3 regions of the Vibrio sp. STUT-A11 genome follow, and region 3 is predicted to be linked to each of the others. Evidence: predicted binding sites of a transcription regulator. Region 3 holds the regulator's gene; each other region holds the start of a gene.

Region 1 (3,217 bases), 250 kb from region 3:
AGCGCTAAGAGAGCGACAACGTATAAGAGAGGAGAAGGGGCAGGGTCAAGACACTAAAAAAGTTGCCAAATAACACCATCGAAGCGACTTTCATCGGTTCTATATTGAGTCTCTCTGCAAACAAATAGTTCATTACCGCAGGTGGTAACATGGTGAAAAGTACCATCATCTGCAACTGCATCGTGGGTAACGGAATAAACCAATAGATAAGTGCAAAGGCAACCGCACCTGTGGTCAGCGATTGTACCGTACATATCACGCCAACTTTTAGACCATCCAAACGCAAGTTGCACATTTGTGCGCCGAGAGAGAGCAACATTACCGGTACCGCGGCCTGACCTAATAATGCTGTCGCTTCATAAAGCGGTGCCCAGGCGCCAATCCCTGATAAGTTCAGGCCCAGCGCGAGTGAAGCCGATAAAAAGATTGGCATTTTTATGATCTGTTTTAGTGGGTTGCCATTGCTCAATAGCATCATTCCCACACTAATATGTAGACAAGCCGACACAACAAACAGCAAAACCGCCGAAGAAAGGGCGATATCGCCAAACGTATAAGTAAACAAAGGTATGGCTAGATTACCGCTGTTACGAAACATGTGCGGTGGTGCCCATGCTTTAAAGGTCAACCCACTTATTTTACAAACTGGAATCATGATCAATCCTGGTACCAAGACCGCAATCACGGCGGCAAAAAGTAGAGGGCCTTGAGCATTGTCCAGTGGCATGCTAACCAGAGAGGAGAAAACTAGCGCAGGGGTAAAGACATCAATGTTGATTCGATTGATTGGGCGAAAATCCGGCTTTATATGCCGACCGACTAAATAGCCGACGCCGACAAGAGCGAAGACGGGAAAAAGAATATTGATGACTTGATTAATCATGACCGCACTTTAATTAATGGTAAAATATGTGATTGTTTCGTTAAGTAATGAATCTAGGTTCACACTAACAACCTTTGATTACTGAGTCATCGTAAAACAGTGAGAATCTTGGCGTTTATCAAGCTTTCTAAACGTAAAATTACTGGTAAGTGGTCATACTTCTTAGCGGATGTTTATGTACCTAGTTACTTACAAATCAATGAAATACCGACAAGTTCTATGTCAGGTGTTTGTAAAATAGCCCATACCTGATAAATTTATTAAATGGTTTTTTATTTCAAAATTTAACAGATTATTGGTTTAATTGACTGGTTGAGTTTTGTATTTAAGAACTCTCTAAATAAAAAATGTTAAAATGTTGGTATTTAACAATAATTTGTACAGCCATATTCCATTTATTCGCAAAGAAAAAAGTTGGCGAAAATCATAAGCTTGTCATACACTTCCTGATGTAACCCCGATATGTTCTTGAATTGGTAGGGTAAAACTGCTCTGGCGCTACACTAGGTAGCATTGTTTAACATAGCTTTGAGGAAAGTTTTATGGCGCTCACAAAAGCCGAATTGGCAGAAAACCTGTTTGATAAACTGGGATTTAGTAAACGGGACGCCAAGGAAACGGTGGAAGTGTTCTTTGAAGAAATTCGCAAGGCACTAGAAAGTGGCGAACAGGTAAAACTGTCAGGTTTTGGTAATTTTGATCTTCGTGACAAGAATGAACGGCCTGGTCGTAACCCGAAAACTGGTGAAGATATTCCAATTACTGCTCGACGTGTCGTGACTTTCCGCCCGGGTCAGAAATTAAAAGCTCGCGTAGAAAATCTCAGAAAAGAACAGTAAATAAACCCAATAGATCACGCTTGCTCGTAATCTATTGTTGTACGTGCATTTTAGTGTCGACACGCAAAAGAAAACCACCGCATTGCGGTGGTTTGTTATTTTCAGAGAAGCAAATTTTTATGCCGCTTCTAAGTGAGTTGTTAAGTATGGTTGCCATGCGTGCTGGTACAAGTTCTTAGCTTGGCTGCGCATACTTCTGACCGTCGCCGTTTCAAACTCAGTTAGAGGGCGTTTTTCTGCCATTGCTTGACGTTCAAGCTTTTGGATTTTTTCATAAAGGTCATGCTCTGGGCCACTTTTCACATCGGCAATGGCTTTCAAGTGTAGTTGGACCTCTGCAATGAGGTTTGTTTTCGGCAAACGAACCAGTAAGTTTAAATCTCGGTAACCCGAAGGCCCCGGCTTTTTGAATCTGTTTTTCACTTTAACGATCGTTGTTTCGCGTTCTAGTGTTTCATAGATAGAGACCAAACTTGCCACATCTTCCGCAACTATCGTCGCACGTGCTAGATCGGTAATGCGTTCAACCTTACCATCCAGTTCGTAAGCAATTTTTTCCTCTGCACGTTGTTTAGATTTTACGCCAGCGAAGTGAGGTTGGGCGTCGTTGAGAAGGGCGGTACTTTTACAGATGGTTTCAAGTTCGAATTGAGCTTGGTGTGCTTTGGAGTAAAGAATATCAAAATCAGAATATGGCTGAGTTGGGTTTGAGTCGATAGTTCGAATACCATATAAGCCGCTTAGGCTGTGTTTGAATAGTTTTGAACAAACCTCGTTTTGACTTGCAGAACGATTCTGTTCACTACTTGTTGGCGCAATAGGCATCGCGGCGAATGCAGGTGCACGGCTTAGTACCAAAAGCATCAATGCTGTTGTACGTAAAAATAAGCTCATTCACTCTCCTTAACTTGCTTGCACTTAGAAAATGGGGACAAAGAAGTCGCTAAGATTTGCAAATCAGGTTGTTATTCATAAATGGGGATCTTTTGAAATATTCCAAGGTTAACTCTCATGTTTACAGTGGAATTATGCGTTAGATCACTATTTACATTTTCATTGTTCTGTTAATTCAACGTCAGTATCATTTCGTATATCGTGAATGCATCGTAGCATTTGAGGATTAACGAAAGATGAACGCCATAGACAAATTCGAAAAAATCATTAGTCTTACTCCACAAAACGTAATTCAGCCGATAAGTAGAAAATAAAATGAGAGACCCAGAGTTTTGGCACAATAAGTGGGCCAGCAACAAAATCGGATTCCATTTGGAAGATGTAAACCCATTGCTGCCTCAGCATTGGCATCACACAAGCCCTAAGCGCGAAGACACCGTATTGGTTCCACTTTGTGGTAAGTCGGAAGACCTTGCATGGTTGGCGACCAAACATGATGAAGTTATTGGTGTTGAATTAAGTCAAATTGCGGTACGTGCATTCTTTGCTGAGCATTTTTATACGCCGATGGTCACGCCGCTAAATGGAATGCATGAGCTGT
Region 2 (3,217 bases), on a different replicon from region 3:
CCAAAATTTATGTACTCAACCAAAGAGACATCGGGAAGTTTCAAACACAGTTTACCCACGGAGCCATTGTCGGCTACGAAAGCTTACGTCGAGCCTACCGAAGCAAAAGCCAACTAATATCTTATTATTTGTGGTTCTAAAGCCCATAAAAACGTGTTGGTTGCCACTTTTTATTGCAACAAACATCATCTAATTTCATTTTTTATGTGATACAATCCCGCCTCTTTTTTTCTCACTCAAGAACAAGCATGAAGTTTCCCGGCCAGCGTAAATCTAAACACTACTTTCCAACTCACGCTCGTGATCCAATCGTTAACCAAATTCGACAAACACCAAAGTTATATCGTCCAACGATTGTCGGTGTAGGCCAAACCATCGTCGATATCGAAGCGCGTGTAGACGATGCGTTTTTAGAGAAGTACAACTTAAGTAAAGGACACTCTCTCGTTCTTGAAGAGAACAAAGCCGATGCACTGTACGAAGAGCTGGTTGAACAAGGCCTGATTACGCACCAATATCCTGGAGATACCATTGGTAATACGCTGCACAACTACTCAGTACTTGCAGACAGTAAATCAGTACTTCTAGGCGTCATGTCTAAGAACATTCAAGTAGGTTCATTTGCATACCGATACCTATGTAAAACTTCTTCTCGCATGAACCTTAATCATCTACAAACGGTAGATGGCCCTATTGGTCGTTGCTATACCCTTATTTCTCAAGATGGCGAACGTACCTTTGCGATAAACGAAGGTCACATGAACCAACTTCTACCAGAAAGTATTCCGGAAGAAGTATTCAGCAAAGCATCAGCGTTGGTCGTCTCTTCTTATCTCATGCGTGGCAAAAAAGAAGACCCAATGCCACAAGCGGTACAGAAAGCGATCGATTATGCTAAAAAGCACGATGTCCCGGTTGTACTTACGCTAGGAACGAAATACGTGATCGAAGGTAATGCAGAGTGGTGGCAGGAATACATTCGTGAAAATGTATCTGTAGTTGCTATGAATGAAGAGGAAGGCGCGGCTCTAACTGGATTAACCGATCCACTAGCAGCAGCCGATAAAACGCTTGATTGGGTCGACCTAGTTCTGTGCACCGCAGGTCCAAATGGCTTGTACATGGCAGGATACACTGACGAGACAGTAAAACGTGAAACCACGCATGACATTTTGGAAAGCAGCATTGGTGAATTCAACCAATACGAATTTAGCCGAGCAATGCGCAAATCTGACTGTAAAAATGCGATGAAAGTGTACTCTCACATTGGCCCATACTTAGGCGGACCACTGGAAATTAAGAATACTAATGGTGCTGGCGATGCAGCACTTTCAGCACTTCTGCATGATATGGCAGCAAACTCATTCCACCAGAAAGAAGTGCCGGGGTCAGAAAAGCACGAAGTACGCTGCTTAACATACTCTTCGCTCTCCCAAATTTGTAAATACGCAAACCGAGTGAGTTATGAAGTATTAACACAGCACTCTCCTCGCCTGTCTCGTGCACTTCCTGAACGCGAAGACAGTTTAGAAGAGGCATACTGGGATCGCTAATAAGCTGATTTTCAGTGTAAAAATTCACTTAGGTCACCATTTGGTGGCCTTTTTGTTTTGATCTAGAGCAGTGTTTGGTTGTTTTTGCTAATATGCACCGCAAAGATTCGCATTAAATTCTTTACAGTTAGTTTTTTACCAGTATTATTCTCGCGCAAACGATTGCGTAACAGCAATGCCTTCGCTTTATGCACTACGGTTTAGTCACTTTGGGAGCATCCATGCAGTCCGACATTGAAATTTGCCGAAACACCCCTCTATCCTCAATCGATACTATTGCCGCGAATGCAGGTTTACAGCCTGATGAATATGATACGCACGGCAAACACAAAGCCAAAGTTCATCCAAGATGTTTAAATCGTCTCAAAGATAACAAAGACGGTAAATTAGTATTAGTCACTGCTATAACACCAACCCCCCTCGGCGAAGGTAAAACGGTTACAACGATTGGACTGGCACAAGGTTTAGCAAAGCTGAACCAATCGGTAATGGCTTGTATTAGACAGCCTTCTATGGGGCCAGTCTTTGGGGTCAAAGGAGGTGCAGCAGGTGGTGGGTACTCTCAGGTTGCACCAATGGAAGAGTTAAACTTACATTTAACTGGTGATATTCACGCTGTTACCGCTGCTCATAACCTTGCTTCAGCCGCGCTAGATGCACGTATCTATCACGAACAACGTCAAGGCTATAACGCATTTGAAGCTCGTACCGGTTTAAAAGCGTTGAAAATTGATATCAACAGTATCACGTGGAAACGCGTGATGGACCACAATGATCGTGCTTTACGCATGGTAACGATTGGTTTAAATGAACCAGAAAAAACCATTAATGGTATCGAACGAAGCGAAGGGTTCGACATTACTGCGGCCTCTGAGCTAATGGCGATCATCGCGTTAGCTAAAGATCTAAAAGATCTGCGTAAGCGGATCGGTCAAATCGTTGTCGCATATGATTTGGATGGTCACCCTGTCACAACCGAAGATCTTCAAGTCGCTGGGGCAATGGCAGTCACATTAAAAGAAGCTATTGCACCGACATTGATGCAGACGTTAGAAGGAGTCCCTACTCTTATTCACGCTGGTCCGTTTGCTAATATTGCTCACGGTAACTCTTCTATCATTGCAGATGAAATTGCACTAAAACTTTCTAGTTACACCGTAACTGAAGCCGGTTTTGGATCGGATATGGGGCTAGAAAAGGCCTGCAATATAAAAGCAGCAGCCTCAAACCACGCTCCCGACTGTGTTGTTATCGTTGCAACTCTGCGTGGTATTAAAGCGAATTCAGGACATTATGACCTTCGCCCGGGCGTTGCGATTCCTGATTCGATATTTAACCCAGATAAACCAGCACTAGAAGCCGGATTCGAAAACTTAAAGTGGCATATAGATAACGTTAAGAAGTATGGCCTCCCGGCCGTTGTCGCGATTAACCAATTTCCGCAAGACTGCGAACAGGAGCTCTCAGCGCTGCGTCATTTGATTCGTGAGTATGACCCACGTGTCAATGTTGCCATAAGTACCGCGTTTTCAAAGGGTGGTGAAGGTACAGTAGAACTTGCTCAGTTTGTGGTAGACGCCTGTAATACGCAAACTAATTTCCGACCGCTCTATACCAAAGAACAAACACTGAAAGAGAAATTGATGTCAGTTTGTGAGGCTGGG
Region 3 (3,217 bases):
CCGAATAGAGCAGCGGCTAACAGAGTGACGACCGCTGCACCGGGAATAGAAAACGCGGTGATCGCGACATAAGCGACGAAATAGAGCGTAACAGCAAAGACAAACCGTTGATCGATATAGGCGTTAAGTGCGTCTTGCTGGGCTTTAGCGTTCTCTAAAGTGAGGTACTGGCTAAAGTTAACGGCTAATAAAATTATCGTTAACAGCAGTATTAACCCAAAAACCAGTTTTTTATTCATTGTCGTACTCCAGAAGAACAGCCTTGCTCTAAAACGTTAACAGGTACCAGTAGTTAAATATGGTACTCATAACAATCATTTGATATACAAAATAACAGACAGTTTGAGGCTGGAAAAAATTTCAAAAAAAACCGCAGTCGAAACTGCGGTTTTTATACATCGAAAAGGTTTATCTCTTTCGGCTAAGAGAGCGCACTTTTTAGCTCTTCCCTTCGAGATTGGGGAACAACGCTCCAATGAGTGCCGTTAATCGCCCCTTCTAAAGCCCATAGCAACTCAATGCTTACTTTTGCGGAGTGCGTATCACGTATCGCTTTGTAAGCGCCTAATGCGCCAGTTTCCTCAAGTTGTTCTACTGATTTAATACCAGCTTTCTTAAGCATTCGTTCTGTCGCTAGTCGTAAATTGGGTAGATCTTTCAACCTGTCAGGTTTACTACTGGCTTGCTGCTTTTTTTCTAAATTGGCTTGTTCTAACGACTTCTTCGCTACTTCTATCAAGCGTTCACTGGATTCCCATAAGTCGTCGGAAATCGCATAGTACTTAGTAACGACCGGGAAACCACGTTTCTTGTAAACGTACGGTTTTAGTCCTTGCTTCTCGAAGTTAGATGAAGTTTGTTGGTCTGCTCGTATATGAAGTTGATCATTCACAACCAGTGCAAACATCGTTTCATCAGCGAAAAGTCCGAAGCCACCAAACATTGAGCGCGACTTGATCGTACCAAGTGCCTCAAATAGCTTCATAGAATCTTTGAGTATCGGTTTATCCATGATGTGTTATCTCGGTGTAATTAATATTACGCCACCAAAAGTCAGGTCCGAGAGAGTAGCAAATACATGCAAGCACAATGTCATTAAAGGGTAAACTCATTATATGCATATTTGCCATCGGTAACCCCGCTACCTTCCATTTATCGAATGGTTAAGGCCGGAAGCTTTGCGTCCCACCCTTTCGGATGGTTTGCCCTGTGCGTGACAGGTAGAGAATACTTTTTATCTTGAATTAACATCACATTTCAGAGATCAAATTGTGATATTGCTTCAATAAAACGACCATGTTTTATGGGTTTAGTTTCGTATTTGAGATTGAAGGCTGAGCACAAGTTTGAGGCGATGTGAGGTGGATCGTGTTTAAAAAAAACAGTAACTTATAAAGCGTTTGCTGACTAAAGTGAACAAAAGGGTGATAAAGTTATTTTTCCGGACAAAAAATAAGCGCTCAGGTGAGCGCTTACTGGTCATTAATTGAGTTTTTTCACTGTATTTCGAACGACCAACTCTGGCTGCATTTCAAAAATGCGTTTTTCGTGTTCTTTGTCTTTAATACGTTCAAGCAGAATCTCGAAGGCATTTTTACCGACACGACGCTTTGGTTGGTGGATCGTTGTTAGCGGTGGCGAAAAGTATTCTGCCAACTCGATATTGTCGTAACCGATGACGGATACCTCGTCAGGAATCTTAATGCCATTCTGTTGTAGACGGCTCATGAGACCCAACGCCATGGTGTCATTGAAACAGAATACGGCTGTTGGGCGTTTTGCCATTGCGGTAATTTTGTCTGCGACCAAAACAGCGGTATCACATTCAAAGTTACCTTCAAAAAACCAGTCTTCGTTTACCGGTAGGTTTGCTTCTGCCATTGCTCGACGGAATCCAGCAATCCGCTCTTGGCATGCGAGTTTTTCAAAGTGACCACTTAAACAAGCAATATCGGTATGACCGTTATCAATCAGATACTTAGTCGCGATGTAACCGCCTTCCTCTGAGTTATCCATGATTTTGTCTGCTTGCGAGCTTTCTGGACCCCAATCCATGACTACTTTTGGAATATCAGCGTGACGGTCAAGCATTTGCTTCAGCTCTTCTGTCAGGTCGGAACACATCACCAGTATGCCATCGACACGCTTTTCGGCGAGCATGCGAATGTAATCTCGTTGCTTTTCATAAATACCACCAGTGTTACACAAGATAAGTGTGTAGCCTTGGCGGTAGCAGTAACTTTCTACACCATCGATAACTTCAGAGAAGAATAGGTTGGTAGATTGCGTTACCAACATACCGATAGTTCGCGTTGAGTTACATTTTAAGCTACGAGCAACCGCACTTGGTGCATAGTTAAGCTCATCAACCGCTTTCATTACTTTTTCTTGCGTTGCTTCTGCAACAAAGCGCGTTTTGTTGATAACGTGCGAAACAGTGGTGGTAGAAACGCCGGCTAATCGAGCAACGTCTTTTATAGTGGCCATAAATGGTGTCCTGTATCGAGCTACTAATATACCGTGGAAGATAAACCTAGTGCTGAGTGTTTGTGTAAACTTAGCGCAACATTAACAATGGCGCTGAGTCTGTTTAGCAGTGGTTACTCCGAAGTCGGTAGAGGGTAAGTAGCAACAGCGGTCGATAATGCTCATTTTCTTCAACCGAGTGAAGAAAGGTCATCAACCTATTAAGAAAACACAAAAACCGCTTTATTTCAGCGGTTTACATAAAATCATATTTAATCGTTTGCGTTCACATTTTAGCCCTATGCGAGCAGGCTGGCAATAATTTCAGCAATGGTTTTGTGTCTCTGAAGTCACATTTTGATTGCTAGAAAGCGAGCGCTTGGAACAATTTTAATAGTTAACGAATAAAAAATAGGGAACCTAATAGCCAGGCTCCCTAAAACAGGCGGCAATTATTCACCAAGAAGGTAAGCGCTGTCCAGTTTACAAAATGCAATTAATAGTTGCGCGACGCTGGCGTAGAAGCCAAAGTCATCCAATTGCTGACACTTTTGCGAGAATTGTGGTAACCAAGACATGAGTTGACCTTCGATAAATGCATTTTGTTTAACGAAGGCTGCTTCCATATGTTTTTCTTGTTCAAACTCATTAGAGCGGATGATCATGTTACCCAAGAAGTCCAGTTCTACCGCTAAGTGGTCGGCTGGTTCTTTTAGATTGTCGTCAACTTGGACACCATACTCAGCCATCA

Evidence for each region. The regulator PurR, encoded in region 3, represses purine synthesis genes. The targets are predictions, from matches to a motif close to TNANGNAAACGTTTNCNTNA.
Region 1: ihfA (integration host factor subunit alpha) is a predicted target of PurR. The motif match lies at 1,287-1,306, and genes of this name have one in related genera.
Region 2: OO774_RS22640 (formate--tetrahydrofolate ligase) is a predicted target of PurR. The motif match lies at 1,704-1,723, and genes of this name have one in related genera.

What each region holds. Positions count from the first base shown of each region.
Region 1 is NZ_AP026763.1:2,000,809-2,004,025, reverse strand. Features, by position in the region: gene OO774_RS09485 (AEC family transporter) at 5-883, opposite strand; gene ihfA (integration host factor subunit alpha) at 1,426-1,722, shown strand; gene OO774_RS09475 (RelA/SpoT domain-containing protein) at 1,840-2,616, opposite strand; gene OO774_RS09470 (thiopurine S-methyltransferase) at 2,932-3,217, shown strand, end outside.
Region 2 is NZ_AP026764.1:1,552,956-1,556,172, forward strand. Features, by position in the region: gene OO774_RS22635 (inosine/guanosine kinase) at 249-1,553, shown strand; gene OO774_RS22640 (formate--tetrahydrofolate ligase) at 1,775-3,217, shown strand, end outside.
Region 3 is NZ_AP026763.1:2,249,902-2,253,118, reverse strand. Features, by position in the region: gene OO774_RS10575 (TVP38/TMEM64 family protein) at 1-239, opposite strand, end outside; gene OO774_RS10570 (TfoX/Sxy family DNA transformation protein) at 422-1,012, opposite strand; cyclic di-GMP riboswitch class I at 1,129-1,217, opposite strand; gene purR (HTH-type transcriptional repressor PurR) at 1,483-2,487, opposite strand; gene torD (molecular chaperone TorD) at 2,919-3,217, opposite strand, start outside.